4 regions of the Allomesorhizobium aridi genome follow, and region 2 is predicted to be linked to each of the others. Evidence: predicted binding sites of a transcription regulator. Region 2 holds the regulator's gene; each other region holds the start of a gene.
The links. The regulator LexA, encoded in region 2, represses DNA repair genes until DNA is damaged. The targets are predictions, from matches to a motif close to TGTTCNNNNTGTGTTCNG.
Positions count from the first base shown of each region.

Region 1: the regulator LexA is predicted to act here: its motif matches at 3,874-3,891, upstream of ACG873_RS04495 (2'-5' RNA ligase family protein).
Region 3: the regulator LexA is predicted to act here: its motif matches at 3,685-3,702, upstream of ACG873_RS23940 (ImuA family protein).
Region 4: the regulator LexA is predicted to act here: its motif matches at 4,560-4,577, upstream of recA (recombinase RecA).

Region 1 covers NZ_CP171729.1:527,958-534,942, reverse strand. Annotated here, with positions in the region: gene pqqC (pyrroloquinoline-quinone synthase PqqC) at 1-614, shown strand, start outside; gene pqqD (pyrroloquinoline quinone biosynthesis peptide chaperone PqqD) at 611-907, shown strand; gene pqqE (pyrroloquinoline quinone biosynthesis protein PqqE) at 904-2,016, shown strand; gene folP (dihydropteroate synthase) at 2,029-2,865, opposite strand; gene ACG873_RS04500 (ArsC family reductase) at 2,862-3,215, opposite strand; gene ACG873_RS04495 (2'-5' RNA ligase family protein) at 3,259-3,831, opposite strand; gene ACG873_RS04490 (FGGY-family carbohydrate kinase) at 4,012-5,385, opposite strand; gene rhaM (L-rhamnose mutarotase) at 5,388-5,705, opposite strand; gene ACG873_RS04480 (ABC transporter permease) at 5,705-6,709, opposite strand; gene ACG873_RS04475 (ABC transporter permease) at 6,706-6,985, opposite strand, start outside.
Region 2 covers NZ_CP171729.1:1,861,649-1,868,633, reverse strand. Annotated here, with positions in the region: gene ACG873_RS11165 (ComEC/Rec2 family competence protein) at 1-2,609, shown strand, start outside; gene lexA (transcriptional repressor LexA) at 2,929-3,648, opposite strand; gene glp (gephyrin-like molybdotransferase Glp) at 3,755-4,960, opposite strand; gene moaC (cyclic pyranopterin monophosphate synthase MoaC) at 4,960-5,448, opposite strand; gene trpC (indole-3-glycerol phosphate synthase TrpC) at 5,451-6,263, opposite strand; gene trpD (anthranilate phosphoribosyltransferase) at 6,268-6,985, opposite strand, start outside.
Region 3 covers NZ_CP171729.1:4,432,492-4,439,476, reverse strand. Annotated here, with positions in the region: gene ACG873_RS23970 (zf-TFIIB domain-containing protein) at 8-271, shown strand; gene ACG873_RS23965 (NAD(P)/FAD-dependent oxidoreductase) at 288-1,457, opposite strand; gene ACG873_RS23960 (HpcH/HpaI aldolase/citrate lyase family protein) at 1,555-2,445, shown strand; gene ACG873_RS23955 (DUF1737 domain-containing protein) at 2,442-2,648, shown strand; gene ACG873_RS23950 (YunG family protein) at 2,670-3,011, opposite strand; gene ACG873_RS23945 (metallopeptidase family protein) at 3,047-3,487, opposite strand; gene ACG873_RS23940 (ImuA family protein) at 3,726-4,742, shown strand; partial or broken gene ACG873_RS23935 (Y-family DNA polymerase) at 4,684-6,155, shown strand; gene ACG873_RS23930 (error-prone DNA polymerase) at 6,152-6,985, shown strand, end outside.
Region 4 covers NZ_CP171729.1:2,153,310-2,160,294, reverse strand. Annotated here, with positions in the region: gene ACG873_RS12625 (GFA family protein) at 1-62, opposite strand, end outside; partial or broken gene ACG873_RS12620 (TfoX/Sxy family protein) at 163-487, shown strand; gene alaS (alanine--tRNA ligase) at 508-3,174, opposite strand; gene recA (recombinase RecA) at 3,359-4,447, opposite strand; gene ACG873_RS12605 (carbohydrate kinase family protein) at 4,727-5,692, shown strand; gene ACG873_RS12600 (pseudouridine-5'-phosphate glycosidase) at 5,682-6,599, shown strand; gene ACG873_RS12595 (NADP-dependent isocitrate dehydrogenase) at 6,749-6,985, opposite strand, start outside.

The sequences.
Region 1 (6,985 bases), 1.3 Mb from region 2:
TGCAGGCATGGGCGCTGAACCGCTACTGCTACCAGGCGATGATCCCGCGCAAGGACGCCATCATTCTCGCCCGCGCCACCGATCCGGCCTTTCGCGCCGCCTGGCGCAAGCGCATCGAGGATCATGACGGCGAGGACGGCTGGAGCGGCGGCATCGCGCGCTGGCTGTATCTCGCCACCTCGCTCGGCCTCGACGCCGAAGCGGTGAAAAGCGAAACGCTGGCGCTGCCCGCCACGCGCTTCGCCGTCGGCGCCTACTTTTCCTTCTGTGCCAGTGCGACGCTGCTCGAAGCCGTCGCCTCGTCGCTCACCGAACTGTTCTCGCCCGTCATCATCGGCGAGCGTGTGCCGGCAATGCTGGCCAAATACGAATACATCACCGAGGACACGCTCGCCTATTTCAGCCGGCGGCCGGAGCAGGCTTCGCGCGATTCCGATTTCGCCCTCGCTTATGTGCTGAAACATGCCGATACGCCGGAGCGCCAGCAGGCGGCTATCGACGCGCTGGTGCTGAAATGCGATATTCTCTGGGCGATGCTCGACGCGCTGCAGCATGCCTATGGCGAGGCCGGAAATATCCCCCCGGGCGCCTTCCGGCCGGAGCAAAGTTCATGATCGAGGAGCGTCAAAGGGCAGTCGTTTCGCTCCGGTCGACGCCGTCGCTGCCGAAACATGTGCGCATCCAGTTCGATCCGGTACGGCAGGCCTTCGCGGTCCTTTCTCCGGAAAAGGTGTTCTGGCCGAACGAGATCAGCCTCGACATTTTGCGCCGCTGTGACGGACGCTCCGACGTCGGCCACATCATCGCCGACCTTGCGGCAGAATATGGCGCGGAAGAGGACGAAATCGCCTCCGATGTCACCGCCTTCCTGCAGGAATGGGCGGACAAACTGCTGGTGAAGCTATGAGCGAGCCGCTTCTCCCTCCGATCGGAATGCTGGCGGAACTGACCCATCGCTGTCCGCTGCAATGCCCTTATTGCTCCAATCCGACCGAGCTCCTGAAGGCCAATCGCGAACTCGACACCCAAACCTGGCTCGACCTGTTCGGGCAGGCGGCGGATCTTGGCGTTCTCCAGGTCCACCTCTCCGGCGGCGAGCCGACCCTGCGCCGCGATCTCGAGCAACTGATCGCCGGGCTGTCGGCGCGCGGCGTCTACACCAATTTGATCACTGCAGGCGTCGGCATCGCAGAAGGCCGTATCGAGGCGTTCGCCGAAGCCGGGCTCGACCATTTGCAACTGAGTTTTCAGGGCGCGCGGCCGGCAACGACGGAGATGATCGGCAATCACCGCGGCAGCCATGAGAAGAAGCTCGACACGGCGCGACGGGCCCGCGCCGCCGGCCTGCCGCTCACCATCAACGCGCCGATTCACCGCCATAACATCGAGGAAGTGCCGGAATTCATCGAACTCGCTCTGTCGCTCGGCGCCGAGAGGCTTGAGATCGCCAATGTGCAGTATTCCGGCTGGGCGCTGACCAACCGCGATGCGCTGATGCCCGACCGCGCGGCGGTCGACCGCCAGGCCGAGATCGTCGAAGCGGCGCGCGAGCGGCTCACCGGCATCATGAACATCGACTTCGTCACACCGGATTATTTCGCTATCTATCCGAAGCCCTGCATGGGCGGCTGGGCGCGCGACGCGTTCATGGTTGCGCCCGACGGCATGGTGTTGCCCTGCCACGCCGCGCAGACCATCCCGTCGCTCAGCTTCGAGCGTTTCGAAGAGCGCACGCTCGCCGAAATCTGGACCGATTCGCCGGCCTTCAACGCTTTCCGCGGAACCGACTGGATGCAGGAGCCGTGCCGCGGCTGCGAGCGGCGCGAGATCGATTGGGGCGGCTGCCGTTGCCAGGCGATGGCGATCGCCGGCGATCCGGCCGCGACCGACCCGGCCTGCGTGAAGTCGCCGATCCACGCCCGCATGGCGAGGTTCATAACAGACGCTACCTCGACGGAAAAAGACCCGGAAAGCTTCGTCTATCGCCGGATAGGGGCGGTGACCGAACCGGCCTGACCGCCGCGAACGTCAGCCCTTCGCGGCGTTCTCCCGCTCCAGAATGGCGTCGGCGAAAGCCAGAGCATCCCTGTTCATCGCCACATTGTGCACGCGAAAAATGCTCGCGCCCTTCATCCTGAGGATGACGCTGGTGGCGGCGGTGCCAACGTCGCGCCCCTGCCGGTCGCCGCCCGCCACATGGGCGATCAGGCGTTTTCGCGACGTACCGACGAGCAGCGGAAAGCCAAGCGCGTGCAGCTCGCCAAAACGGGCCATGAGCTGAAGGTTCTCCTCGCCGTCCTTGGCGAAGCCGAACCCCGGATCGAGGACGATCTGGCCGTCGGAGACGCCGGCGTCGCGCGCGATTTCCAGCGAGCGCTGGAGGAAGAGAAACTGGTCGGCGATCACCTCGGGCAGCTTTTCGCGGTCGCGTCCGGTATGCATGACGGCGAGGCCGGCGCCGCTCTCCGCCGCCACATGGGCGATGCCCGGCTCGCGCTGCAGGCCGTGCACGTCGTTGACGATATGCGCGCCTGCCGCGACCGCGAGGCGCGCCGTCTCTTCGCGGTAAGTGTCGACCGAAATGATGCACCCTTCCCCCGCCAGCGCCTCGATTACCGGCAGGATGCGTGCCTGTTCCTCACGCGCCGCGACCGGCTCAGCGCCGGGCCTGGTCGATTCGCCGCCGACATCGATGATCGCTGCGCCCTCGGCGATCATCTGCCGCGCATGGGCGAGCGCGGCGTCAGGCCTGTCGAATTCGCCGCCATCGGAAAAGCTGTCCGGCGTGACGTTCAGGATTCCCATCATCAGCGCCTTCGCGCCGAGATCGAGATGCCTGCCGTGGGCGAGCTGCCAGCGCGTCATGTCCGCGAGAACCTCGCCGCGTAGATTTCCGGCTTGAAGCCGACGACCAGCCCGCCGTCCGCATCCATAACCGGGCGTTTGATCATGGAAGGTTGCGCCAGCATCAGTTTGATCGCACCTGCCTCGCCGAGGCCTTCCTTGTCAGCTTCCGGCAGTTTGCGGAAGGTCGTGCCCGCACGGTTGAGCAGCGTCTCCCAGCCCACCGCGCGCACCCACTCCTCGAGCCTGCCGCGCTCGACACCCTGGACCTTGTAGTCATGAAACGCATAAGCGACGCCGTGCGTGTCAAGCCATGCGCGCGCCTTCTTCATCGTATCGCAGTTTTTAATGCCGTAGAGGGTGACTGTCATGATCCCAAGATTTCTCGCCTGCAACTCTCCCGCCAGTCGATGATCAGCCTCGCAGCGGCCATCGGCCGAGCCGGATATACCGGCCCCTGCCGACGAGGCTATGTATCAGCACAAACTCGTTTACGATCCAGCCAACCGGCCTGACGGGCCGCTCGGCGACGGAACCGAAATCATACAACATCGTCAGATGCGGGGTATAGGACGAACCGGCGCCACGCCCAAGTCCTGTTCTTTTCAGGTTTTCCTCCAACGCCCGCCGCAACGCCTGCAGGCTGTCGTTGCGGCCGACCAGCACAAGAGGCCGCTTGCGGGAGCGGCGTCGAAAGCTCATGGCCCGATCGAAAACCACCTCGAAGGGCGGCATTTCTACCAACTTCGCCGCTTCGGCGGCTCTGGCGATCAGGTCCTGCGGCACGCCGTCATAGGTGCCGATTCCGCGCAAAGTCACGTGAAAGCGGCCCTTCCCCATCGGCCTGCCCTTTAGCCCTAGCGCATCGCACAGATCAAAGGCGCGGCGCTCGACCTCTTGCGCTCCTTCCTCGTCGGGTTGGACAGCGAAAAACACATTGTCCATGCCTGGCAAACCGAAACCAGCAAACTGTAGCTGTTCCCACATTGAAGCAGCTCCTTTCGCCGAACAAACATCTACTCCTAATCATGTTCCCTATCTGTTCTCACCCTGAGATGAATTGCAAGCGGAAAATCGGAAGGGGGCGGAATCTCGCGAGGGCTCGCAAACTGGCGGTCGAATGCGGTGTTGGAAAGCCGGAAGCAGGTGTCCCAATGCAGTGGAGGATCAAAGGTCCCGCGTCAGGTCGCGCCACTCGGCCGCGTATCGCGTCCACGCCGCATCCAGCCGTCCAGGCGGCTCGTCCGCGGCCATCGGGCCGGCGGCCGGTTTTCCCGCAAGGAGCGCGGCGCCTATGCTGGTTCCGGCCTGGCCTGGCTGCGGCAACACCGGGCGTCCGGTCGCGGCGCGCAGCATGTCGGCGTAGAGCGCGTTCCTGGCGAACGGGCCCTCGACGATCGTCCCGCCTTCCGCGCCGATCAGGTCAAGGCAGGTCGCCGTCATCAGCGCCAGGTAAAAGGCCGCGGCGACGGCGCGCTCCCCCGCCGATGGCTCTCCGGAGCCGATCCAGCGCGAACCGGAACGGGGAAACGGACCCGATCCCTGCTGCACCGAAGGCATCAGCATGATCTGCCGGCCGAGTACGGATTCCAGATCGGCCGCGCTCCAGTCTCCGCCGTCGCCGGCGGTGAGCGTGTCGTATTCGCGCCCTCCCATGAAGCGGGCCGACGGCACCGGAGCGCCCATCGCATTCACGTTGATCAGCGTGTCGCGCGCAGGGTCGAGGGAAACCGCCGCGCCGCCGACCGCCATGGCCACCACCCAGGTTCCTGTCGACACCACGGCGAAAGGCGGACGACGTGAAAGCAAATGCGGCAGCAGCGATGCGTTGGAGTCATGGATGCCGCAGAAAACGGGTGTCGAAGGGTCGAGGCCGGTTCTGGCCGGGATGTCCGAGCGGATAGGGCCGAGAGCGGCGGCCGCCGGCGTCACGGGAGCAAAAAGGTTTTGCCACCCCATGCCGTCGACGAGCGAGGAGTAGCGGGCGGCGTTTGGGTTCCATAGGTCGGTATGGCAGCCAAGCGACGTGACTTCGTTGGCGGCGACGCCACAGAGCCGCCACGCCCAGTATTGAGGGTACATGAGAATGGACGCCACCTCGGCGAAGCGGCCGGGAAATGCGCGGCTCTGCCAGAAGAGCTGGGCGCCGAGGTTGAGCCCGAACGGCAGCGGCGGCGAGCCGGTTTCGGAGAAGGCCGGCCGTACCGCCTCGTAGTCTTCGCGCACCGTGGCTGGCCCATCGTGCTCGTAGTCGAGCACCGGCAGCGCGAGCCCTCCGCCGGCGTCGAGCAGCGCCGCCGTTGCGCCATGTGTGGTCACCGAAACCGCATCGATCTTCCGCTCGCGGCCGAGCGCCTTGAGGCTGGCGAGGATGAAGGACCAGATCGCATCGACGTCGTGGTGCGGATAAAGGCCGCCGGCCGCCGGCCGGTTCGGCGTCTTGCGGACGGCGATCTCCGCCACTGTGTCGAGGTCGACCATCGCCACCTTGGCATTGGTCTTGCCAATATCGATGACGGCGATGTGGCGGATGCCGGCCATCGTCATTCCATATGGAACACGGTTTCGAGCGGCGTCGCCACCGGCTCGTTGTCCGGCTTCGTCTCCATGATGTCGGCCATATGCGCCCACCAGCGCCGCATGACTGGATGGTTCGGCAGATCCGCCATGCCGTGGCCGTCGCGACGCCACAGCACGCCGAACAGCGTGTTCGTTTCCTCGTCGAGATGGATCGAATAATCCGAAATGCCGGCATCCCTCAGCAGCGCCTCCAGTTCAGGCCAGATGCCGTCGTGACGCCTCTTGTACTCGGCCTTCATGCCGGCCTTGAGCTTCATCTTGAACGCGTATTTCTCCGGCATCACGCCATCCTTCGCCGGCTGAAGCGGCCCCAGACGATTGGCAGCGCGATGACGATGATGAGCAGCAGACCGATGAAGATCGACATGACGATGCCTGGCACGTTGAGCAGGCCGAGGCCGAAGGTGACGAGCCCCATGATGAACGCCGCCAGCACGACGCCGAGGATGCTGCCCGCGCCGCCGAGAATGCTGACCCCGCCGAGCACCACCATGGTGATGACCTCCAGTTCGTAGCCCTGTGCTATCGAGGGGCGGGTCGAGCCGAGGCGCGAGGTGATCAGCACCGAAGCGATGCCGGCCATCAGCCCCGTCAGGCAGAACAGGATGAATTTTATCCGCGCCACCCGGACGCCGGAAAACTGCGCCGCCACTGGATTGTTGCCGATCACGAAGATGCGGCGGCCAAAACTCGTGCGGTGCAGGACAAACCAGTAGATGGCTGCCGCAACGAGGAACAGCACCAGTTCGAACGACACCACCCACCAGACATAGCCCTGGCCGAAGAAGGCGAAGTCCGGCGGATAGCCCTTGTAGGCCTGGTCGCCGAGGATGATGAAGGCGACGCCCCGGAACAGGCTCATCGTGCCGATAGTGACGACGATCGACGGCAGGCCGACCCGGGTGACCAGCAGGCCGTTGACCGCCCCGCAGGCGAGCCCGGTCGCAATGCCGATCAAGACCAGGCCCGGTGTGCCGACGCCTGCCTGCACTGCCATGCCCATCATGGTAGAGGCCAGCGCCACGATCGCGGCGACGGAAAGGTCGATCTCGCCCGAAATGATCAGCAGCGCCATGGCGAGCGCGATCAGCGCCTTTTCGGTGAAGTTGAAGGTCAGGTCCGACAGCGACCACGCATCGAGGAAATAGGGCGAGGCGAAGCTGTTGACGACGAAGATCGCCGCTGCCACCAGCACCAGCAGCGCCTCCCAGGAAAGGATTGCGGAAGAGATCGGCTTGTCCAACCGGTCGGGGATATTGCGGGGTGCGTGCGCCGTATCGGTCATGCCGCGGCCTCCCTCAGGATGATGCGTCCTATCTTCCGCTCGCTGCGCGCGTTCAGCACCACGGCCAGGATGATGGCGCCGCCGGAGATCGCCATCTGCCAGAAGGGCGAGATGTTGATGACCGGCAGCGCGGTCGAGATGATGCCGAGAAACAGCGCGCCGAGCACCGCGCCTCCCACCGAGCCGATGCCGCCGGCTATCGAGACGCCGCCGATGACGCAGGCCGCGATGATGTTCAGTTCATAGCCGTTGGCGACTTCCACCGAGGCGATGACG
Region 2 (6,985 bases):
GGCAGGAGCCGCTTGCCACCGCCCGCGCTCTGGTTCCCGCGCTGCGCCGGGACATCACGCTCGAAATCGATCGCGGCGCGGCATTTCTGCTCCTGCCGGTCTTCTTGGCATTCGGCGCCATTGTCTATTTCGCGCTTCCTTTCGAACCAGGTGCAGCGCCTGCGCTTGCCGGCGGGGTGGTCGTCGGCCTGATCCTCGCCCTGCTGCCGTCGCGCGGCGCATTGCACTTGATTTTGGCTGCTGCCTTGGTTTGCCTGCTGGGGTTTCTGGCTGCAAAGGCCGAAACTTGGCGCGCCGGCACGAAAATGCTGGGCGGCGAAATATCGACCATCGTCACCGGCAAGGTCGCGGCGATCGACCATCTGGCCAACGGCCGCACGCGATTGACACTGGACCTTACTGCGACCGCCCGCCCGAAACTGCGCTATGCGCCGGACAGGATCTGCGCCTCGGCCGCAAAGATTCCGGCCGGCCTGACGGTCGGCGCTGAGATCACCGGCCTCGTGCGGCTGATGCCGCCGTCCGGGCCGGTGCGGCCGCAAAGCTATGACTTTTCCTTCGAGAGCTATTTTGACGGTATCGGCGCGAGCGGCTTTTTCCTGCGCGCCCCGCAATTGACGACCGTGGTCGCACCGCAGCCGACACTTGCGGAAGAGAAAATGAGCGAGAACAATGAGCTGGCCGGCGACCCTCACATGCCGCAACCGGATCTGTCGTTGCCGGCGCGAGTCTCGGCCTGGATCCAGAACGGCCGCAACGCCATCGCCGATCGCATACGCAAAAGCATCGGCGGGCCGGAAGGCGAAATCGCCGCGGCCCTGGCTGTAGGCGTCCGCGCCGGCATTCCCGAGGCGGTCAATGAATCGCTGCGCCGCACCGGCCTCTATCACATCATCTCGATATCGGGCCTGCACATGGCGCTGGTCGCCGGCACGATCATGGGCGGCCTGCGCGCCGGCTTCGCGCTGTTTCCAGGCTTTGCTTCGCGGCGGCCGGTCAAGAAATACGCTGCTGTCGCGGCACTTGCGGCAATCGCCGCCTATCTCTTCATCTCCGGCGGCGAAGTTGCGGCTCAGCGCAGCTTCATCATGCTTGCGGTGATGCTGACGGCGCTGCTGTTTGACCGCGCCGCACTGACCATGCGCAACTTGGCGATCTCCGCGATCCTCGTCATTGCCGTCTCCCCGCATGAGGTGATGGGCCCAAGCTTCCAGATGTCGTTCGCCGCGACCGCAGCGCTTGTCGGCGCCTATGCCTGGTGGTCGGATCGCCAGCAGGCGCGAACCGGCGCGCCGCATGCGGCCGGTCGTTCGACGTCCCACCTCGCATTCAGGAAAATACTGGCCATCGCCGCCGGTCTGATGGTCACATCCGTGGTGGCGGGGCTGGCGACGGCCGTCTTCGGCGCCTATCACTTCCAGCGCGTCTCGCCGCTCAGCCTTGCCGCGAACCTGGTGGCCATGCCGATCGTCTCGGTGCTGGTCATGCCGTTCGCGGTGATGGGCGCCGTCGCCATGCCGTTCGGCCTCGACGCGCCGTTCTTCTTTGTCATGGGCAAGGGCCTCTCGGCCATGATTGCGGTCGCCGACTGGTTTTCCGCCCGCTCGCCACTCGACGCCGTCGGACTCGTGCCCGTCCAGGCCGTCCTGCTCACCACCGTCGCATTGATCTTCGCCACGATGACAACAACAACCCGGCTCCGGCTGGCGGCCCTACCGTTCGCCGTACTGGCCGTGGCGGCGCTAGTATTCGCGAAAACGCCGAACGTGTTTGTTTCGGAGGACGGACGTCTGGTCGCACTACGCAATGGTGAGGGAGAGTTGGCCGTCAATCGAGCCCGGCCGAACCAGTTCACGATCGACAGTTGGAAGCGGGCGCTCCGCGCAGAAACCGTTGTCCCGCCCGCGCAGCCCGCCAATTCGCTAAAGCGTCATTCCGATGAGCCTGCAGTGTCCGGGCGCGCCGACACAAATACTGCGGCGGTCGAAACCGTAACGCTCGCCGCCACGGCCGATCGCGATCCCACTGATTCCAGCATGCAGAACGCCGACGGGCTCGCATCATCCGGCGGCTCCGGCACGAATGCTGCGGCGACGGAAACGCCGATGCCCGCAGCGACGGCGAGTGGAAATCCCACTAATCCTATCAAGCGGCATTCCGACGAGCCCGCTTCATCCGGCCCACCTGCCGAGAATGCTGCGGAAATCGCCCCGCAATCGCCCGTCGGACGCGTTCCCGGCGTCCGGTTCGACTGCAGCCCGGCGCTATGCGCGATTCGCCACCCGTCCGGCTACATCGTCGTTCATACGGCTGATAGCTCTGCTGCGCGAAGCGCCTGCAACTATGCGGCCCTGATCGTCATCGATGATGCGACTGCCGAACTGTCCTGCGGAAATCCGGCTGTAGCGATCGTGACCAAACGAGAGTTGGCTAGGCACGGCAGCGCTGCAATCTATTTCGCCGCGCTGGGTTCAAACCCTGAAATCCGCCATGCGGTGGCCGAGCCTTACCGCCCGTGGCACGCGCAACGCCGCTTCTCGCGCGCCGCGCGCGGCATGCCGCCCTACCAGCGAAAGACGAAACCTCCAGCGATGGAGCCGGCCAAATAGCAGGACGCGGCCTTGAAGTTTTTGACCGATCCGACGATCCCGCCTTGGCAGACACCGCCGATGGCAATCGGCGGCAAAGAGCATTGTCATCCCGGCGGACCAAGCGAAGGGAGAAGAGCCGGACCTGAGAAGCGTGGCCGGGTGGGCGCAAGAATGCCGCTCGTGCGAAACCGGCACAAAGAGCAAGGGTTCGGGCCACGCTGACGCCGGCCAATGAGTCCGGAATAGCCTACTGTTCACCCCGGCTTCCGGGATGACACCCACTCAGGTTCCGAAACCTTTACAACTTCGCCAGCGCCGACCACGCCAGCACCAATTTTCAATAGCGCCGGATCAGTCCAACGAGCTTGCCCTGCACCTTGACCCGGTCGGGTCCGAAAATCCGCGTTTCATAGGCCGGGTTTGCGGCTTCGAGCGCAATGGACGCGCCCTTGCGGCGGAAGCGCTTCAGCGTCGCTTCCTCCTCGTCCACCAGCGCAACGATGATCTCGCCGGGATTGGCGGTGCTGGCGTTGCGGATGATCACAGTATCGCCGTCGAAAATGCCGGCCTCGATCATCGAATCGCCCTTCACCTCGAGCGCATAATGCTCGCCGCCCGAAATCATATCCGGCGGCACGGAGATCGAATGCGTCTTGTGCTGGATGGCCTCGATGGGCACGCCGGCGGCGATGCGCCCCATCACCGGGATGGATATCGAGGCGCGGACGTCGTCGTCATTGCCGGCCGCAGGCATCCGCGACGGCTCCGGCATGCGGCGGCCGAGGCTGCCCTCGATGACGCTGGGCGAGAATTTCCGCGCCGCGTTCAGGCCCGGCGCGATCGAATCGGGAAGCCGCAGAACCTCAAGCGCCCGCGCCCGGTTGGGCAGGCGGCGGATGAAGCCGCGCTCCTCAAGCGCCGTGATCAGGCGGTGGATTCCGGACTTCGACGCAAGGTCCAGCGCATCCTTCATTTCGTCGAAGGAAGGAGGGATCCCGGCCTCTTTCAGCCGTTCATGGATGAAGAGCAGCAGTTCATGTTGTTTGCGCGTCAGCATCACCAGCCCCCGAGAATCAAACGGAAAACAAATCCAGAACAAACACTATATGTTCCAGTTGTGTTCCGCAACCTTTTAAATTTTAATGAATCCGTTGACGATTTGTTCAGCGTAGCATCAGCACGTCGCACGGAGCACCGGCATCGGCGGCCGCTGCGAGCGGTTGGCGCACGATCAGCGCGTTGGCGTCGGCGAAAATCCTGAGCATCGAAGAATCCTGCACGCGGAAGGGCGTCGCCACCGGAGCGTCGGGGCCAGCGTCCACCACGGCGCGTATATAGTCCTGGCGCATATCGTTGGCGGGCAGGGCGGTCCCCAGCACGGCCTGGCGCATGTCCGGCTGATAGGGGCGGCCGCCCAGCCGCGCCACCAGCGGCTTCAGGAACAGATGCGAGCAGACCAGGCTCGCCACAGGATTGCCGGGCAAGCCGAGGCAGCGCGTGCCGCCGAGCCGCCCGAACATCAGCGGCTTGCCCGGCCGCATTGCGATCTTCCAGAAGTCGAGCGCCATGCCTTCGCCGGTCAGCACGTCATGGATGAAATCGTGGTCGCCGACGGACGCCCCGCCGAGCGTCACGATCACGTCGGCGTGCGCCTCCATGGCCTCCTGGACGAGCGCCGAAATCGCTTCCCTGCGGTCCGGCGCGATGCCGAGGTCGAGCACCCGCGCGCCCACCGACTGCGCGATCGCGGCGACGCCGAAGGCGTTGGAGGCGATGATCTGGTCCGGCCCCGGCTCGCTGCCCGGCGGCAGCAATTCGTCGCCCGTCGCGATGATCGCCACCAGCGGACGCCTGACCAAGCGAAGCGCGGCGTGATTGGCGGAGGCCGCCAGCGACAGCGCCGCCGCATCGAGCACGCGTCCCGGTTCGAGCAGCCGGTCGCCCTCGGCGAAATCCAGGCCCTTGCGCCTTATGTGCCGGCCGGCCGCGACCGTTTCCGTCACCTCAACGCCGTTCTCGCCGACGCTGCTCGTATTCTCCTGGATGACGATCGTATCTGCGCCTTCCGGCATCGGCGCGCCGGTGAAAATCCGCACCGCCTGTCCAGGCTCGACCTTGCCGTCGAATCGCCGCCCGGCCGGGGCCGCGCCGATGATCTCGAGTTGCACCGGCACCTTTGCGACGTCCGCGGCGCGCACGGCGTAACCGTCCATGGCCGAGGCGTCGAAGGGCGGCTGCGTCCGCAGCGCCATGACCGGTTCGGCGAGCACGCGCCCCGCCGCTTCGGCCAGCGGCACGGTTTCCGCTTCGCCGGGCGCCGCCCCATCGAGCAGCCGCTGAAGGGCTTCTGAGACGGGCAGCAGCGCCATTACGCGCCCGCCCGGTAGTCGCCGGACTTGCCGCCGGTCTTTTCCACCAGCCTTATCCCGGAAATCTCCATGCCCCGGTCGACCGCCTTGGCCATGTCGTAGATGGTCAGGCAGGCGACCGACGCAGCGGTCAGCGCCTCCATTTCCACGCCTGTCTTGCCGGTGACGCGGGCGAGTGCGACGACGCGCAGGCCGGGCAGGGCGGGTTCCGGCTGGATGTCGATGGACACCTTGGTGAGCAGCAGCGGATGGCAGAGCGGGATCAACTCATGCGTCTTCTTGGCCGCCATGATGCCGGCGATGCGGGCCGCGCCCAGCACGTCGCCCTTTTTTGCGTCGCCGGCCATGATCATGCGCAGCGTCTCGGGCAGCATGATGACGAGCCCCTCGGCGATCGCCGTCCGCTCGGTTTCGGCCTTGGCCCCGACATCGACCATATGCGCCTCGCCCTGCGCGCCGAGATGGGTGAGCTTCTTTCCGCCGGCCATGACTATCCCTCGGCGGCGACGATTTCGCCGGTAAGCAACGCGCGTGTCGCCGCCGCCACGTCCGCCTGCCGCATCAGGCTTTCGCCGACCAGGAAGGTGCCGATGCCGCTCCGCGCCAGCCGCTGGCAATCCTCATGAGCGAAGATGCCGCTTTCGCCGACCAGATGCCGGTCGCCCGGCACGAGTTTCGCCAGCCGCTCCGAGGTTTCCAACGACACGTCGAACGTCCGCAGGTTGCGGTTGTTGATGCCAATCAGCCGCGACGAGAGTTTCAGCGCGCGCTCCGTCTCGGCCTCGTCATGCACCTCGACCAGCACGTCCATGCCGAGTTCGAACGCGGTTTCCTCGATCGCGCGGGCATCGTCGTCGTTGACGCTCGCCATGATGATCAGGATCGCATCGGCCCCCCAGGCGCGCGCCTCATGGACCTGATAGGGATCGAACAAAAAGTCCTTGCGCAGCGCCGGCAGTTTGGTCGCATGCCGCGCCGCCGTCAAAAATTCCGGCGCGCCCTGGAAGGAAGGCGCGTCCGTCAGCACGGAAAGACAGGCCGCGCCGCCCTGTTCATAGGCGCGCGCCAGCGCCGGGGGATCGAAGTCGGCGCGGATAAGTCCCTTCGACGGGCTCGCTTTCTTGATCTCGGCGATCAGCGCGAGTTGCCCGGCCTTCCGCTTCGCCTCGAGCGCCGCCAGAAAGCCGCGCGGCGCGTCCGTGTCGCGCGCCGCCTTCTTCAGCTCGGAAAGCGGCATGCGCACCTTGGCGGCGGCGATCTCGTCGCGTTTGTAGGCCTCGATCTTTCGCAAAATGTCGGCCACGTCTTTATCCGTTAGATACCTTGACCAGCGCGTCGAGCACGCCCGCCGCACGGCCATTGTCGATCGCGGTCGCAGCCTGCCTGACGCCGTCCGCCAGCGTTTCCGCCTTGCCGGCCACCACCAGCCCCGCGCCCGCGTTCATCAGCACCGTATCGCGATAGGCGCCGGGCTGGCCGTGCAGCATATCGCGCAGCGCCTTGGCGTTGAAGGCCGCGTCCCCGCCGCGCAGATCTTCGCGGGCGTAGCGCTTCAGGCCGAACTCCTCGGGCGTCAGCACGAAACTGCGCACCTCGCCGCCGTTCAGCTCGCAAATCTGCGTCTCGCCGGTCGTGGTGATCTCGTCGAAGCCGTCGCCATGCGCCACCCAGGCCCGCTCCGCGCCCAGCGTCTTCAGCGTCTCGGCCACCGGTCCGACCCATTCGGGGGAGAACACGCCGACCATCTGGCGCTTGACGCCGGCCGGGTTCGAAAGCGGCCCGAGCAGGTTGAAGATCGTGCGGGTGCCGAGCTCGGCCCGGATCGGTCCGACATGGCGCATCGCCGGGTGATGCGCCGGCGCGAACATGAAGCCGACGCCTGCTTGCCGGATGCAGTCGCCGATCTGCTCGGCGGTCAAGTCGATCTTGATGCCGAGCGCGGTCAGGACGTCGGCCGCGCCGGTCTGCGAGGAGAGCCCGCGATTGCCGTGCTTGGCCACTGGCACGCCGCAGCCCGCGATCACG
Region 3 (6,985 bases), 2.6 Mb from region 2:
AGCAACGATGCAGTGTCCTCTGGATAATACCGAACTGGTGATGGCCGAGCGTCAGGGCATCGAGATCGACTACTGCCCGAAATGCCGCGGCGTCTGGCTTGATCGCGGCGAACTCGACAAGATCATCGAGCGATCCGCCCCGGAGGAGAGCTATCAAAAGCCTCGCGACGACGACCGCTATGGTCGGCCGGAACATCGCTCCTCCAGCCAGCAGGAGCATCGGCCCTACAAGAAGAAAAAGTCGCTGCTCGGCGAGATTTTCGACTTCTGAGCCAGAGAGCCCGCCCTCAGATCACGTTGAGTTCGCGGAAAGGTCTGTTTTCGGCGATTCTCGCATAGCCGAACGCCGAGCAGTCGATCGTCCTGTGCCCGCCATGGACCAGCAGTTCGGCGATCGCCTTGCCGACCGCCGGCGCCTGCTGCAGGCCGTGGCCGGAAAATCCGTTGGCAAAGACAAAATTCCCCACCTCCGGATGCGGCCCGATGACGGCGTTCTGGTCTAGCGTGTTGTAGTCGTAGTGGCCGGCCCAGGCGCGGGTCGGCTTGATCGCCTCGAAGGCGGGGATGCGCGTCGCCAGCACCGGCCAGATCGCCTCCTCGAACAGCGGCCAGTCGGGATCGAAATCAGCTGGATCGGCCGGGCCATCAGTTTCTTCAGGCTCGGCGCCGCCGGTGATGTAGACCGAGCCTTCCGGCCTGACATAGATACCGCTCGGATCGACCAGCAGCGGCATGTCGGCGAATTTTTCCATCGCCTCGAACACGAAGACGCTGCGCTTGCGCGGCTCGACCGGCAGCGCCAGCCCGGCCATCGCAGCCACCTTGCCGGCTGACGGCCCCGCCGCATTGACGACGGTGCCTGCCTCCAGCCTGTCGCCGTTGTCGAGCATGACTGCCGTCACGCAGTTGCGGTCACGCTCGATGCCGGTGACCGCCTGGGAGATGAAATCGATGTTCTTCCCGCGCAGCGCCTTGCGGAACAGCATCAGCATGGCATGCGCGTCGAACCAGCCCTCGCCGGTTCGCCCGAACGCGCCCGCTGTGATTCCCTCCGTCGAGAGCCACGAAAACCGCCGCTCCAAGGCCGCCGCGTCTTCCAGCACGATGTCGGCCCCTTGGGCCATCTGCACCCGGTGGTTCTGCTCGAGGATCGGCAGCCCGTTTTCGCCAGCAAGGATCAAATAACCGCCCTCGCGAAAACCGATATCGGCGCCCTCGCCGAATTCCTGCTCCAGCCGCCGGAACAGCGCCAGCGTGAACTGCGAAAGCCTTATGTTTTCGGGAATGGAAAACTGCTGCCTTATCGAGGCGCAGGACAGTGTCGTCGCTGAATGGGTGAATTGCGGGTCGCGCTCCACCAGCGCGATCGAGCCGGAAAATCCTTCCTCGCGCAGATAGTAGGCGATCGAGCTTCCGACGATCGCCCCGCCGATGATCACCACATCATATCGCGCCATGCGCTGTCCCCGATGTCCAAACCGTAATGGAGAAGCCGCTTGAAGCACTGCCGGGCAAGGACTTGCAAGGGCCAAGATTGGCGGGCATGAAGTCCAAATGCCGCAACCGAATTTTTCACCGCGCCGTTCGGTGCTTTATGTCCCCGCCTCCAACGCGCGGGCCGTGGCGAAAATCCCGTCGCTCGCCTGCGATGCGGTGATCCTCGACCTTGAGGATTCGGTGGCGCCCGCGGACAAGATCCCGGCTCGCGAGAGCCTCGCGGCGATATTCGCCAACCGCCCCGCCGGGCCAGGCGAAATCATCATCCGCGTCAATCCGCTTGGCGGCGAATGGGGCGCCGACGATCTCCTGGCGGCCATCGCCTGCGCGCCCGACGGCATACTGCTTCCCAAGGTCGACACGCCGCGCGACGTATTGGAGGCCGGCGACGTTCTCGACGACAAAGATACGGCCGAGACCGTGCGCCTTTGGGCGATGATCGAGACGCCGCGCGCGCTCGTCAACATCGCGGCGATCGCCGAACTCGGCCGTGATCCGGCCGCGCGGCTTTCCTGCCTCGTCGCCGGAACCAACGATCTGGTCAAGGAAACCGGCATGCTCGCCACGGCCGACCGGCGCTACCTCACGCCCTGGCTGATGCAGATGGTGCTGGCGGCGCGCGCCGGCGGCCTCGACATCCTGGACGGCGTCGCCAATGATTTCCGCGACACCGAGGCGTTTTCACGCGAATGCGGCGAGGCCGCCGCCATGGGTTTCAACGGCAAGACGCTGATCCATCCCTCTCAGATAGAGCAGGCCAACGCGGTGTTTGCGCCGTCGCCGGAGGCGCTGGCGGAGGCGGCTGAAATCGTGGCGGCGTTCGAGCTGCCGGAAAATTCCGGAAAAAACGTGCTGGCGCTGGACGGCCGCATGGTCGAAAGGCTTCATCTCATCCAGGCGGAAAAACTGCTGGCGAAAGCAGCGGCGATCAAAGGAGCAAACCAATGAAACTCTACCGCTATCTCACCGGACCCGACGATGCGAGCTTCTGCCACAAGGTGACCGCTGCGGTGAGCAAGGGCTGGCATCTGTTCGGCTCGCCGACTTATGCCTTCGACGCCGAAACCAAGACCATGCGCTGCGGGCAGGCGGTGGTGAAGGATATCGAGGGCGTCGAATACGAGCCGGGAATAAAACTCAGTGATTTCTGAGCCGGCTCAGCCGGTTCCAGACTATGCGGTGTTCAGCCGGAATTTGAGGGCATCGTATTGGCCTTGCGACGTATCGGTCATGGCCTCGTCGCGGCTGGAAGGCTGATCCTCGAAGGGAATGGGATAGTCGAACTGACTGACCGTCAGATCCCAGCGGACACCGTCGATCAAGTTGTAGAAATGCGTACCGCCGCGCGTCTTCGTCTTGAGGATGCTGCCGCCGAAAAGGTCCTGCACCACGAGCGATGTGACGCTGCATTGGCCTTTTGCCGGGTTTTCGGCGCTCCAACTGCCTGAACTCTCTTTGCTCCAGGCTGTCTTCAGTTTTTCGAAAAGCTCGTCGGGCGTCGTGAAAGTGCTCATGTGGTCGGCTCGCCTCGGGAAAGAAGAAGAAAAACTCAGGTTTGGTCGGCCGCTTGTTCGGCCGCTTCCTCGATCCGCTCCATGTCGTCGTCGCTGAGCCCAAAGTGATGGCCGATCTCGTGGATCAGCACATGGGTGACGATGTCGCCCAGCGTCTCCTCGTTCTCGGCCCAGTAGTCGAGAATGGCGCGGCGGTAGAGCGTCACGCGGTTGGGACCCTCGCCGGTCTGCGGGTTCCAGCGCTCGGCGATGCCGCGGCCCTCGAACAGGCCGAGCAGGTCGAAAGGCGTTTCCAGCGACAGATCGTCCATGATTTCGTCGGTCGGGAATTCCGCGATCTGGATGATGACTTCGCCGGTCAGCTTGCGAAAATCCGCCGGCAGGTGGGCGTAAGCCTCGAGCGCCAAAAACTCCATTTCCTCGATCGAGGGCGAAAGCTGATCGTGCCAGGCGCGGGTCTTGTATATGCGGGCCATTCTTTTTCCTTTTGACGGCATATAGCCGTTTGGCCGGCGGCTTTCGAGGCCTTTGCGGGGCAACAGGGAAATTAGACTGGCTGGCGCGCCAGCCGTCGGCGTTTGCCTGCTGCCGCCACGTATTTGTTACGTTACATAATTGGGAATAAATTCTCCCCGCAATACGCTTGACTCTCCAGCCACGCTCTGGAATCTATAGGAACATAACAGGAACAAGGCCCCGGGAAGGCAGACCGTCATGGCGACATCCGCCTTGGCGCAGGAAACCGTTTTTGCCCTGCGCCGGAAAATCGCGAAGATCGAAGGCACGCTGCCGGAGTTTCTGGCCGGGACCGCGCCAAGGGAATGCGCCTTGCCGCAGGGCGTGCTGCGGCGGGGCGGGGTGATGGTCCGGCAGGCGGTCGCCGACGTCCTGCCGACGGGCGCTGCGCGGTTCGACGGGGCCCTTGGCGGCGGCCTGCCCAGGGCGGCGCTGACCGAAATCCACGGCAGTGTCATGCATGGTGCCGGCGCCGCCGCCGGGTTCGCGCTGGCCATGGCCGGATTGATCCTGAAAACACATGGCGCCGAAGGGGAGGACAGCCGGCCGCCAATATTGTGGATCGGCGTCAGGGATGCCTTCACCGAGGCGGGATTTCCCTATGCGCTGGGGGTGGCCGATTTCTGCGGTCTTTCGCCGGGCGAACTTCTGCTTTCGCAGGTGCCGAAACTCACCGACGCATTGTGGGTTGCCGAGGAGGCGGCCCGACTGAAGCAGCTTGCTGCGGTCTTCCTGGAAATTCACGGCAATCCGGACCGGCTCGATTTGACCGCCACGCGGCGGTTGCACCGGCGGGCGCTGGAGGCGGGCAGGCCGGTCTTCCTGCTTCGGCAGTCGGCGGAGCCCTGGCCGACCGCGGCGCCTGTGCGGCTGGTCGTCTCGTCGGCCCCCGCCGCGCCGCGCTCCACCCTTGCCGGCCCGCTCGAGGATACGCTCGGGCATCCCGCCTTCACCGTCACGATCAGCAAGAGCCGCACGGCCGTCCCCTCCTTGCAATTCATACTGGAATGGAACCCCGATGAACGCGCCTTTCAGGAAAGACAGCCAGAGAATTCTCGCTCTGTGGTTCCCGCACCTTCCCTCGGACCGGATCTTTCGCCAGCGTCTGGGCCGGTTCTGGCGCTCGAGCCAGTCGGCGGCGAGCCAGCCGCCGCTCATCGTCAGTCACCGGGAAGACAATTCGCAGCGCATCGCGGCGCTGAGCGAACAGGCTGAGCGGCTCCGGCTGAAGCGTGGCATGGGCATCGCCGATGCCCGCGCAATGTACCCTTCGGTCGAAATCGTCGAGGCCGATCCGGCGGCTGATTTTCGGCTGCTCGAGGTCTGGCCGACTGGTGCGACCGCTATACGCCGCTGGTGGCGCTCGACGGGACGGAAGGCCTGTTTCTCGACATCACCGGTTGCGCCCACCTCTTCGGCGGCGAAAAGACGCTGCTCGACGATCTTCTGGCGCGGCTTTTCCAGCAGGGTTTCGATGTCCGCGCCGGTTTAGCCTCGACAGCGGGCGCGGCCTGGGCGGCGGCGCGTTTTATCGACGGAGGCGTCGTCGAGCCGGGAGAAGAAGAGGAAATCATGGCGCCGCTGCCGCTTGCGGCCTTGCGCATTCAGCCTGCGACCATCGTCAGCATGGAAAGCGTTGGCCTGCGCGTGGTCGGCACGGTTATGGCCGCTCCCCGCGCGCCGCTCGTCCGCCGCTTCGGCAAGGGGCTCCTTCTGCGGCTCGACCAGGCGCTGGGACGCATCGAGGAAGCGCTTTCGCCCAGGCTGCCGGCCCCGCCGCTTTCGGTCGAGCGGCATCTGGTCGAGCCTGTCATCCTGACCGAGGACATCGAGCACCTGGCGGCTACGCTCGCGGCGAGCCTGGGCAGGGAGCTCGAGCGGCGCGGCGAGGGCGCCAGGGCCCTGCAGCTCGCGCTGTTCCGGGTCGACGGCGCGGTCCGGCGCATCGCGGTGGGCACGTCACGGCCGCTGCGCGAGGCAGCGCTGATACGGCGGCTGTTCCACGAGAAGCTCACGGCGCTGGAGAACGATATCGACGCCGGCTACGGCTTCGAGCTTGTGCGCCTCTCCGTGCTCGCCGCCGGCCATTTCGAGATCAGGCAGGGCGACCTCTCTGGCGGCAATCTCGGCAACGACGACGATCTTGCTCTTTTCGTCGACCGCATCCGCGCCCGCCTTGGCGGGGAGGCGGTGCTGAAACCTGTACTGGTGGAAAGCAACATTCCCGAGCGCGCGATCATTGCCGCCCCTTTCGCCGAGGCTTTGCCGGAAAGAGCACGCCGTCCAGGCAGATGGCAGACGGGACTGCCGGCTCCGAAGGCCTCTCCGGAATCCGAGCGGCCGATCCGGCTGTTTTCGCCTCCCGAGCCCATAGAAGTCAGCGCCGTCGAAGTGCCGGAAGGACCGCCGGCCTATTTCCGCTGGCGGCGCGTGCGTCACCGGGTCGCCCGCTCCGAAGGCCCGGAGCGCATCGCGGCCGAATGGTGGCGAGACGAGGAGGACGCGCCGACCCGCGATTATTTCAAAGTAGAGGATCTGGAAGGACGCCGCTATTGGCTTTACCGGCGAGGCCTTTACGGCGCTTCGGCCGAAATGCCGCGCTGGTTCATGCATGGGGTGTTCGCATGAATGCGCCTGTCAAAATCGCTTATGTCGAGTTCGCCGTCCAGTCGAATTTTTCGTTTCTGCGCGGGGCGTCGAAACCGGAGGAACTTGCGGTCACCGCAAAATTGCTCGGCTATTCCGCACTCGGTCTCGCGGACCGAAACACCGTGGCGGGCGTCGTGCGGGCCTGGAAGATGGCCGAGGAATCGAAGCTTTCCTACCACCCCGGCTGCCGCCTGGTTTTTGCTGATGGAACGCCGGACATTCTGGCCTATCCACAGGACCGCAAGGGCTGGGGTCATCTCTGCCGCATGCTTACGCAGGCCAATATCCGGGACGAAAGCGAGAAAGGGGCGTCAGTTCTCTATCGTAGCGATCTTCTCGAATGGGGCGATCTCCTGTCCCTTGGAATCATGGCGGATCTTGAAGCCTCGCCGGAAGAGGCGCTGGATTTTCTGAAATCCATGAAGGATCGCTTCGGAAGATCCGTATGGCTCGCCGTTTCGCCGGCCTATGCAGGGAACGACCGGTTCCGGCTGGAACAGGCGGCGTGCATGGCGGCGGCGGCACGCATGCCTCTGATGGCGGTCAATGATGCCCTCTATCACGTACCGGAGCGCCGTCCGCTTCAGGACGTGCTCACCGCCATCCGGCTGAATGTTCCGGTCGCCGAAGCCGGTCTGGAATTGAAGGCCAATGCCGAACGCTATCTGAAGCCGCCGGCAGAGATGGCGCGTCTTTTCCGCCGTTACCCGCAAGCGCTGGCCGAGACGGTGCGCTTTGCGAAAACGCTGAGGTTTTCGCTGGCGGAGTTGAAACATAACTATCCCGACGAGCCGACGGAATCCGGACTT
Region 4 (6,985 bases), 290 kb from region 2:
TGGCTCTCTACCTGGAAGCGGACTGCGCCGCAGCGGCAGGAACCCTTGAGCAGCATCGGCATGAACGGCCCCAATACATTCAATCAGACCTGGTCAGCATCCTTTCGGTCGCGAAACCCCGCGAGCAATGACAGGCACCAGTTTGCGTGCCATGATTGCAGCATGGATGACGAACGCATAGCGGAACTTTTCGAAAGCCTCGGTCCAGTATCGATCAGGCGCATGTTCGGCGGCAAGGGCATCTATTTCGACGGCGTCATCATCGCGGTAGAAATTCGCGGCGAATTCAGGCTGAAGGCCGACGCCGAAAGCGCGCCCGCGTTCGAGGCGGCCGGCTGCGAGCAATGGACCTATGTCGGCTCGCGCCACGGCAAGACGGTTTCGATGCCTTACTGGAGCGTTCCCGACAGCGCTTTCGACGATCCGGAAGAAATGGCAGTCTGGGCGAAAAAAAGCCTATGAGGCGGCGCTGCGGGCAGGGAAATAGCAGGGCAAAAGTGCCCACCCTTAAGCCGCCTCCATAGCCGCCCGGACCGCGGCGATTGCGTCGCCCGATTTCGCTGCGTCCGGTCCGCCGGCCTGCGCCATGTCGGGGCGGCCGCCGCCGCCCTGTCCGCCGAGCGCGGCGGAGGCCGCACGCACCAGATCCACGGCGCTGAAACGGCCTATGAGATCATCGGTGACGGCCACCACCACGCTCGCCTTGCCATCCTCGCCGGCGCCCACGAACACCACGACGCCCGAACCCAACGATTGCTTGCCGGCGTCGGCGAGCGGCTTCAGATCCTTGGGCGACACGCCCGAAACCGCCTTGCCGAGAAAGCCGACGCCTGCGACCGTTTCGCCATCACCGCCCGCATCGGCCGATGATCCGCCGCCCAGCGCGAGCTTCTTGCGCGCCTCGGCGAGTTCCCTTTCCAGCCTGCGCCGCTCCTCCAGGACGGCCTCGACGCGCGAGACCGCATCGGCGGGTGACACTTTCAGGGCAGCCGCGACCGCCTTGAGGCGGCGGTCCTGCTCGTCGAGATGGCGGCGCGCCGCTTCGCCGGTCAGCGCCTCAATGCGGCGCACGCCGGAGGCCACCGCCGCCTCCGAAACCAGGCGGATCAGCCCGATATCGCCGGTGGCGGTAACATGCGTGCCGCCGCAGAGTTCGACGGAGTACGGCTTGCCGGCCTTGCCGACACGCGTGGCCGTTCCCATCGAGACCACCCGCACCTCGTCGCCGTATTTCTCGCCGAACAGCGCCATGGCTCCCTCGGCGATGGCGTCCTCGACGCTCATCAGCCGCGTCGCGACGGGGCTGTTCTGCACGACGATCTCGTTGGCCATCGCCTCGACGCGCTCCAGTTCGGCGGCCGAAATCGGCTTCGGGTGCGAAAAGTCGAAGCGCAGCCGCTCCGGCGCAACCAGCGAGCCTTTCTGCGCCACATGGCTGCCCAGAACCTCGCGCAGCGCCTCATGCACGAGGTGCGTTGCCGAATGGTTGGAACGCAGCCGGGTGCGGCGGGCGTGATCGACCTTCATGCCGACGGCCGCGCCGGGCTTCAGCGCACCCTCGGCAACCCGGCCGAAATGCACGATGAGGCCGTCGCCCTTCTTCTGCGTGTCGTTGATGTCGATCGAGAAGCCGTCGCCCGTCATCGCGCCGGTATCGCCCACCTGGCCACCGGATTCGGCGTAGAACGGGGTCTGGTTGACGACTATGCCAACCGTTTCTCCTGCCGCCGCGCTCTCGACGACGGCGCCGTCCCTGACCAGCGCCAGCACGATGCCCTCGGCCTCCTCGGTGTCGTAGCCGAGAAATTCCGTCGCGCCGGTCCTTTCCTTGACCGCGAACCAGACAGTCTCGGTCGCCGCGTCGCCGGAACCCGCCCAACTGGCGCGGGCCTCGGCCTTCTGGCGCTGCATGGCGGCGTCGAACCCGTCGAGATCGACCGAAACGCCGCGCTGGCGCAGCGCGTCCTGCGTCAGGTCGAGCGGGAAGCCATAGGTGTCGTAGAGTTTGAACGCGGTTTCGCCGTCGAGGCGATCGCCGGCGCCCAGTTTCTCGGTTGCCTCCGACAACAGGCCGAGGCCCCGCGCCAGCGTCTTGCGGAAACGGGTTTCCTCGAGCTTCAGCGTTTCGGAAATCAGCGCCTCGCCGCGCGCGAGTTCGGGATAGGCGAGGCCCATTTCACGCACCAGCGCCGGAACCAGCCGCCACATCAACGGGTCGGCCGCGCCGAGCAGCTGCGCATGGCGCATGGCGCGGCGCATGATGCGGCGCAGCACATAGCCGCGGCCCTCATTCGACGGCAGCACGCCGTCGGCGATCAGGAAACTCGACGCGCGCAGATGGTCGGCGATGACGCGGTGGCTCGCCCGGTTCTTGCCTTCCGCCTTGACCCCGGTCGCCTCCTCGGAGGCGCGGATCAGCCCCTTGAACAGATCGATGTCGTAATTATCGTGCACGCCCTGCATGACGGCGGCGATGCGCTCCAGCCCCATGCCGGTGTCGATTGACGGACGCGGCAGCGCGACGCGCTGCTCCTTCGTCACCTGCTCGAACTGCATGAAGACGAGGTTCCATATCTCGATGAAGCGGTCGCCGTCCTCGTCGGCGCTGCCGGGAGGGCCGCCCGGAATCTGGTCGCCATGGTCGTAGAAGATTTCCGAGCACGGCCCGCACGGACCGGTGTCGCCCATCGCCCAGAAATTATCACTGGTGGCAATGCGGATGATCCTGTCCTCGGGCAGGCCGGCGATCTTGCGCCAGAACCCGGCAGCCTCGTCATCGGTATGATAGACAGTGACCAGGAGCCGCTTCGCGTCGAGGCCGAATTCCTTCGTGATCAGGTTCCACGCGAGCTCGATTGCGCGCTCCTTGAAATAATCGCCGAAGGAGAAATTGCCGAGCATCTCGAAGAAGGTGTGATGGCGCGCGGTGTAGCCGACATTGTCGAGGTCGTTGTGCTTGCCGCCGGCGCGCACGCATTTCTGCGAGGTCGCGGCGCGCGAATAGGCGCGGCTCTCGATGCCGGTGAACACGTTCTTGAACTGCACCATGCCGGCATTAACGAACATCAGCGTCGGATCATTGCGCGGCACGAGCGGGCTGGAGGCGACGACCTCATGCCCGTTCTTGCGGAAATAGTCGAGAAATGCCGACCGGATCTCGTTCACGCCACTCATATCAAAGCCTTTGTTGCGCCTCTCGGCGAAATTGGGACATGGCCTTTTAGCGGGCGCACCTGGACCTGTCCACAAGCTCAAAACCGCGAAAAACAGCAGCTTCACGGGCGCTCGGGCGGGGCTCCCTCAAAACAAAACCGCCGGCCCGAGGGCCGGCGGCATCGCAAAGATCAGGCCTGACAGATTACATCTCGCCGGCTTCGTCCTCGAAGCCGTCACTCGGGCCACCGCCCTCGAGGAATTTTTCGGCGATCAGCCCGGCATTCTGCCGCAGCGCCAGCTCAATCTCGCGCGCCGTGTCGGGATTGTCGCGCAGGAAAAGCTTCGCGTTCTCGCGGCCTTGGCCGAGGCGCTGCGAGTTGTAGGAGAACCAGGCGCCCGACTTTTCGACTACGCCGGCCTTGACGCCGAGATCGACGAGTTCACCGGTCTTGGAGACGCCCTCGCCATACATGATGTCGAACTCGACCTGTTTGAAGGGCGGCGCCAGCTTGTTCTTGACCACCTTGACCCGGGTCTGATTGCCGACCACTTCGTCGCGGTCCTTGACCGCGCCGATACGGCGGATGTCGAGCCGCACGGATGCATAGAATTTCAGCGCGTTGCCGCCAGTCGTGGTTTCGGGCGAACCGAACATGACGCCGATCTTCATGCGGATCTGGTTGATGAAGATGACCATGGTGTTGGAGCGCGAGATGGAAGCGGTGAGCTTCCGCAGCGCCTGGCTCATCAGCCGCGCCTGCAGGCCGGGCAGCGAATCGCCCATCTCGCCCTCGATTTCCGCTCGCGGGGTAAGCGCCGCCACCGAATCGACGACCAGCACGTCCACCGCGCCGGAGCGAACCAGAGTGTCGCAGATCTCGAGCGCCTGCTCGCCGGTGTCGGGCTGCGAAATCAGAAGGTTTTCAAGATCCACGCCAAGCTTGCGGGCATAGACCGGGTCGAGCGCGTGTTCGGCATCGACGAAGGCGCAGATGCCGCCCTTCTTCTGCGCTTCGGCGACCGTGTGCAGCGCCAGCGTCGTCTTGCCCGAGCTTTCCGGCCCGTAGATTTCGATGATGCGCCCGCGCGGCAGACCACCGACGCCGAGCGCGATGTCGAGCCCTAGCGAGCCGGTGGGCACCGTCTCGATCTCGACGATCTTCTCGTTCGCCCCCAGCCGCATGATCGAGCCCTTGCCGAAGGCGCGCTCGATCTGCGACAGCGCGGCGTCCAGAGCCTTTGATTTGTCCACCGATTTGTCCTCTACCAGCCGCAATGAATTCTGAGCCATGATACATTACCCCTTGGTCGTCAATGAAGGCCCGACAATCCGGTATCCCTGCAAATTCGTACCTCTTTTGTTCTCATTTGGCAAGAGGGCTCAAGGGCATGATTCCATTGCATTTTCCAATTTTGTTCCAGTTTTGTACATCCGAACATTCCGGATAAGCCGATCCACTGGCCCGGCCATACCGCCAAGTGACGATTCGGCGCGGCAGGTTGCTCGCCAGGGATGCTGACACTAATGTCGCGCCCGACCTAGAAGAAACAACGCTCCGCAGGCGATTTAATGTCTTTTCCGAAAATACTGGCTGTCGGCGGTGCCCATATCGACCGCCGGGGGCGGATCACAGGCGCCTATGTGCCCGGCGCGTCCAATCCGGGCGTGATGGCTGAGGACGTCGGCGGCGGCGCGTTCAATGCGCTGCGCAACGCCATACGGCGCGGTGCCCGGGGCTCGCTGATGTCGGTTCGCGGCGGCGATGCGGCCGGCGAGACCGTCTCGCGCGCCATAGTCCGGGCGGGGATCGCCGACTTGTCGGCGATATTCCTCGACCGCACCACGCCGAGCTATACCGCGCTCCTCGACCGCGAGGGCGACGTGATCGCAGCACTTGCCGACATGGCGCTCTACGAGACGGCGTTCGCCAAGCAGCTGCGCCGCGCCAGCTTTCGCGCCGCCGCGGCGGACGCCGACGCCCTTTTGTGCGACGCCAATCTGCCGGCCGACGCGCTTGCGCGGCTGGCCGCCGGCAAGCCTCTTTTCGCGATCGCCATCTCGCCGGCCAAAGTCCTGCGGCTCTCCGAAACCCTGGAAACGCTTTCGTGCCTGTTCATGAACTTTCGCGAGGCGGCTTGCCTTGGCGGATTGTCGGACGATGCATCCGTCGACGAAATCGTTGCCCGCCTGCGCAGCATGGGACTTTCAAGCGCAGTCATCAGCCATGGCGGTGCGCCGACCGTCGCGTTCGACCGCTCCAACATCTTTTCCATGATGCCGCCGCCCCCGCGAAAAATCGCCGATGTGACCGGCGCCGGCGATGCGCTGGCCGGAGTGACCACGGTCGCCTTGCTGCGCGGCCTGCCTCTCGGCGAGGCGTTGCGCGAGGGCATGGCGGCGGCGATGCTGGCGGTCGAGAGCCAGGCTTCCGTGCCGGAATTTTCCGCCGGCGCCTTCACTGCTGCCCTTGCCCTTGTGCCGAAGGCCGAGGCGTTGCATCAGGGCGGCAGGATCGGAGAGACAAATGATGCCTGAGAAAGCGCGGCCCTTTATCGATGTCCATCCAACCGTCGCAGACGCGCTGACCGCTGGGCGGCCGGTGGTGGCGCTGGAGAGCACCATCATCACCCACGGCATGCCCTATCCCGATAACAGCGCGATGGCCGCCAATGTCGAGAAGATCATCCGCGACGAGGGCGCGACGCCTGCCACCATCGCCGTTATCGGCGGCAGGCTGAAGATCGGGCTTTCCGACGCCGAGCGCGAGGCGCTGGCCAAGACCACGGGCGCGATGAAGCTGTCGCGGGCCGATCTTGGTTTTGCGCTGGTGCAGGGCCGCACCGGCGGCACCACGGTGGCGGCGACGATGATCGCCGCGCACCTCGCCGGCATCTCGGTCTTCGCCACCGGCGGCATAGGCGGCGTGCACAAGGGCGCGGAAAAGAGTTTTGACATCTCGGCCGACCTCGACGAACTGGCGCGCACGCCGGTGATCGTGGTGTCGGCCGGAGCCAAGGCCATACTGGACATCGAAAAGACGCTGGAAGTGCTGGAGACGCGCGGGGTACCGGTGGTGGCGTTCGGATCGGACGTCATGCCCGCCTTCTGGTCGCGGCAATCGCCATTCGCCGCGCCGCTGCGGCTCGATACGGCCGAGGCGATCGCGGATTTCTTCAAGGTTCGGCGCGTTTTTGGGACCGATGGCGGCATGCTGATCGCGAACCCCGTGCCGGAAGCCGACGAGATCGCCGCGGAGGTGATGGCCGCGCATATCGAAGCGGCGCAGCAGGCCGCCGAGGCGCAGCGCGTCTCGGGCAAGGCGGTGACGCCGTTCCTGCTCGCGAAAATTCTTGAACTGACCGGCGGCGCCAGCCTTCGCACCAACATCGCTCTGGTGGAAAACAACGCCAGGCTGGCGGCGCGAATCGCACGGGCGCTCTGACGCAGAGCACCGAGCCGCGAGCAAGGCGTTTCAGGCATTCAACCAAGCGCTTCGAAAGGCGCTCGGCCGTCACCGGCAAAATCGCGAAGCCGGCGCCCAACAGTCAGGACGACGTTGGTCGCCGGCTTCGCGCTATCCTGGGCGTAAAGTTACGCCATTGCCTTCTGCAGATTCTCGTCAATCTTGTCCAAAAAGCCAGTGGTCGAGAGCCAGGGCTGGTCGGGGCCGATGAGCAGCGACAGGTCCTTGGTCATGTAGCCGGATTCAACCGTCTGCACGCAGACCTTTTCCAGGGTATCGGCGAATTTTTTGAGTTCCGCATTGTTGTCGAGCTTGGCGCGGTGGGCGAGGCCGCGGGTCCAGGCGAAGATCGAGGCGATGGAGTT